One region of the Bacillus sp. V33-4 genome, then DNA from elsewhere that is predicted to be linked to it. Evidence: riboswitches for the same ligand, from Rfam matches in the RefSeq annotation. Region 1 holds a riboswitch; the other holds the start of a gene.
What was found. A riboswitch is a leader RNA that binds a small molecule or an ion and turns the genes downstream of it on or off. The one in region 1 is predicted to bind S-adenosylmethionine.
Positions count from the first base shown of each region.

Region 2: linked by a shared signal. The riboswitch ahead of CVD23_RS09810 (iron-containing alcohol dehydrogenase family protein) and the one ahead of CVD23_RS10735 (uroporphyrinogen decarboxylase family protein) in region 1 are both predicted to bind S-adenosylmethionine.

Region 1 covers NZ_PGVC01000027.1:43,450-45,650, reverse strand. The annotation lists gene CVD23_RS10745 (ABC transporter ATP-binding protein) at 1-249, shown strand, start outside; gene CVD23_RS10740 (prolyl oligopeptidase family serine peptidase) at 402-1,079, shown strand; SAM riboswitch class I at 1,222-1,331, shown strand; gene CVD23_RS10735 (uroporphyrinogen decarboxylase family protein) at 1,409-2,201, shown strand, end outside.
Region 2 covers NZ_PGVC01000024.1:103,716-105,916, reverse strand. The annotation lists gene sufB (Fe-S cluster assembly protein SufB) at 1-708, shown strand, start outside; SAM riboswitch class I at 834-946, shown strand; gene CVD23_RS09810 (iron-containing alcohol dehydrogenase family protein) at 1,084-2,201, shown strand, end outside.

The DNA.
Region 1 (2,201 bases):
GAACTCAAAAAGCAACATCTATACCCGATCAGGCCCGAACAATGGGTAGTCACCGAAGCGGAACGAGGCGAAGTAACGGGAGAAATTCTTTTCGCCCAGTTTCAGGGAAATGAAATTCATTATAGTGTATTAGTGAATGATCAAACGTTTAGTGTATATTCATCAGTTTTTAATAAACGCTTTATTCCTGGAGATAAGGTTAGCTTGAAAGTAAACATTGGTGTGAAGGAAACAGCGATATCCATTTGATCTGCACTTTTGGAGCTCAGTTTTCAGGTAAGCTGACTTTGTTTCGGAAAAGAGATGTAATGTGATAAAGTGGAAACAATCAGAATTATTACTGGGCTGTCTATTCTATTAGGCAGCTTTACACTTTATTTTTTCAAGAAGAGAGGATTAACATGAAGCAAACAGCTGGTCGATTTCAAAAAGAAATTACCGTAAGAAAACAAGTCAACTTAGATTATCTATTACATTTGCCGGAAGACTACCATTTTGACCAGGAGAAGGCTTATCCGCTTGTCCTATTTCTTCATGGAGTCGGAGAGCGTGGCAATAATGTAGAGTTTCTTAAAAGGAATGGGCTACCGAAGCTGGCAGAGACTAAGGAACTACCATTTATTCTTTTGTCACCGCAGTGCCCCAATTATGTGGACCGATATTCGAACTGGCTGTTAGAGTTGGATGCTGTTATCAATTTGCTGGATCAGACGATTCAAAAATACCGGGTTGATGAGAGCAGAATTTATCTAACCGGCTTAAGTATGGGCGGTTATGGTACATGGGAGCTTGCGATCCAGAATCCTGAAAGGTTTGCGGCGGTAGCACCCATATGCGGGGGCGGATCGGCAGAAAACGTTCATCGATTAAAAGATGTCCCTGTTTGGACTTTTCATGGCGCGAAGGATGATATCATTCCAATTGAAGAGACGGAACAGATGGTGGCTGCTCTTCAAGCAGCTGGAGGGAATGTAAAGTTTTCGGTCTATCCAGATGCAAAGCATGATTCATGGACGGAAACGTATAACAACCCGGAATTTTTCGAGTGGCTGCTCAGTCAAAGCAAGCTCCATTCATGAGGAGCAAGTCTATTTTGGAATTGTTTCGCAATACAAACTTATTTGTGGCAAAGTTTCGAACTTATGAAATTATGAAGTTATTCAATTGACGGTTTATTTCTCAAGTGCTATTATCTTATTAATCTTATTAAATTACTTGGTTTTCTTATCTAGAGAGGTGAAGGGATTTGGCCCGGTGAAACCTCGGCAGCGGACTCTTTTTAAGGGAGTACTGTGCTAATTCCAACAAGCACAAGGCTTGGAAGATAAGAGGCGTCTTTGCAGGACATCTTACTCTTCTTAATGATTTAAGAAGGGTTTTTTACTGCGGAAAAGGAGGGTATATAGTAGTGGGCGAATGGAACAAGAAACAACGTTTTGCAGCTTTATTGTCCGGTGAACGGGCAGACCGCCCAATAGTCAGCGGCTGGCGCCATATTTTAGACAAAGAACAGAATGCTAAAGACTTAGCAGAAGCGACCGTTGCTTTTACGAAGCAGTTCGATTGGGACTGGGTCAAAATCAATCCGCGGGCAACGTATTATGCAGAAGCATGGGGAAATACATACGATTTTCAGGATTATAGATCGGTTTTTCCGAAACAAACACGCGCAGTCATCCAAAAAGCTTCAGATGTTTGGGATATTCGTGAAAAAAAAGCTATAGAATCCACGCCATTAAAAGAGCAATTGGAGGCTGTAAAACAAATTCGTCAAGGGCTGCCTGATACTCCGCTTGTCCAAACGATCTTTTCACCATTAACGGTGCTGTTATTCCTGGCTGGCCAGTCGGCTTATGTGAATGATACGGTCTATGGCAGTGGAGATCCTGTCACCATTGCAGCATTATTGTCAGAACAAAGAACCGGTGTTCATCGCGCCTTACATGCAATTGCGCTGACATTGGCGGATTATGTAATAGAATTGAATCGTGCCGGCGCAGATGGCATCTTCTACGCTGTAACCGGTACTGCTAACCCGGATATGTTTGAGGAGGCTGCCTTCAATGAGTTTTCCAGACCTTATGATCTCATTGTGCTGGAAGCGGCCCAACAAGGGAAGCGAATCCTGCACACCTGCGGGGCACATGCCCATCCCGAACGGTTTAACGACTACCCAATTGATGGGATTAGCTGGGATACGA
Region 2 (2,201 bases), on a different contig from region 1:
TGTACAGCACCTGTTTATACAACAAACTCTCTTCATAGCGCAGTTGTTGAAATTATTATTAAGAAAGACGCATATTGCCGTTATACAACAATTCAAAACTGGGCAAATAACGTCTATAACCTTGTTACAAAGCGTGCTGTTTGTGATGCCAATGCAACGATGGAATGGATTGACGGAAACATTGGATCAAAATTGACGATGAAATATCCTGCTGTCATTTTAAAAGGCGAAGGCGCCCGCGGCATGACATTGTCAATCGCGTTGGCAGGTAAAGGGCAGCACCAGGATGCCGGTGCGAAAATGACCCATCTTGCGCCAAATACTTCCTCAACGATCATTTCGAAGTCAATCTCGAAACAAGGCGGTAAAGTAACGTACCGCGGTATCGTTCACTTTGGCCGTAAAGCGGATGGAGCGCGTTCAAATATCGAGTGTGATACGCTGATTATGGATAATAAGTCGACTTCAGATACGATTCCTTACAACGAAATCTTAAATGATAACATCTCATTAGAGCATGAAGCGAAGGTTTCAAAAGTGTCGGAAGAACAATTATTCTATTTGATGAGCCGGGGCATCTCCCAGGAAGAAGCAACCGAGATGATCGTAATGGGCTTTATCGAACCGTTTACAAAAGAATTGCCAATGGAATATGCAGTTGAAATGAATCGCCTGATCAAATTCGAGATGGAAGGCTCTATTGGTTAATAACTGTTCCGCCTGTCAACTGACGGGCGGTTTTTTTGTGATATCAAAAAAATGTCGCGATTAAAAAGTTCTTGACGAATAAAATAATAATGATTAAACTGACTATAACAATTTAATGAGCAAATCTCTTATTCAGAGTGGTGGAGGGACTGGCCCTGCGAAACCCGGCAACCGTTCTTGTCAATAGATGAGAAAAGGTGCTAAATCCTGCAAAACGCTATGTTTTGAAAGATAAGAGAGGATGATCTGTCATTTATTATGATTTCATGCCTCTCTTTTATCAGGGAGGCATTTTTTGTGTTTAAACAGCTCATTTAAAGTAAGTCAATGCTGGGCTAACCTTTTATAATGAGGTGATCTTTAGGGGGATGAGACATGGAAGCTATTACTGTACAAGGCGCCCCGATGCAGTATGAATGTGGGCAGGGCGCTTTGGAAAAACTCCCAATCTATCTTCAGGCTTTAGAAATTGAACGCGTTACTGTTTTACATGGGAAAACTGCCTTACAGGCGGCTCAACCTTTTTTAACAAATGAGAAGACAGAAAATTGGGAGTATATCGAATTAACCGGTCCTTGCACAGAGGGAATGACGGATAGACTTGCCAGTGAATTGCAGGGCAAGTCAGATGCAATTATCGGGATTGGCGGAGGCACGATTTTAGATATTGCGAAGGCAGTTGGTTATAAGGCGAAGCTGAAAACAGTGTTAATCCCGACCGTGGCGTCAACTTGTGCGGCGTGGACACCCTTGAGTGTTTTTTACAATCAAGCGGGTGAATTTTCGCATTACTCGATTTTTCCGACAGCGACAGCACTTGTGTTAATAGAGCCGGAAATTATCGCGAAAGGGCCTGTAGCTTACTTAAGAGCCGGTATTGGCGATACGCTTGCCAAGTTTTATGAGGCAGAAGCTTTACTTGAATCTTTTTTTCAAAACGAGTCATTGCCTGTTGCGGTTCAAGTCGGCAGGGAAGCAGCTGAACTTTGCAAACAAATTTTGCTTAAAGACGGCCGGGAAGCAATTCAATCATGTGAGAACCAGCTTGTTACCGCCGAGATCACTAGAGTAATCGAGGCTAATATTTTAGCAGGCGGGATGGTCGGCGGCTTTGCCGGAAAATATGGGCGGGTTGCCGGTGCACATTCGATACATAACAGTTTAACAGCCGTCAAGGAAACTCACGCATTCCTTCATGGCGAAAAAGTGGCCTATGGAATTCTCGTTCAGCTTGCAATTGAGTGCAACTGGAAGGAGATAGAACAACTCATCCCTTTTTATGTCGAGACAAAGCTTCCATACCGGCTAAAGGAATTTTCAATTGATCCTGAAAATAAGCAAGTACTTGCCTTCATTATTGGTAAAGCATTAAGGGAATCAGAATCAATTCATCTCATGAAGCAGACAGTTTCCGAACAGAGTCTCCTTGAAGCTATTTGGGGGCTCGAAAAATTTGCTGAAGACTTTTTGAATCGATCAAAAACAAAAAAATG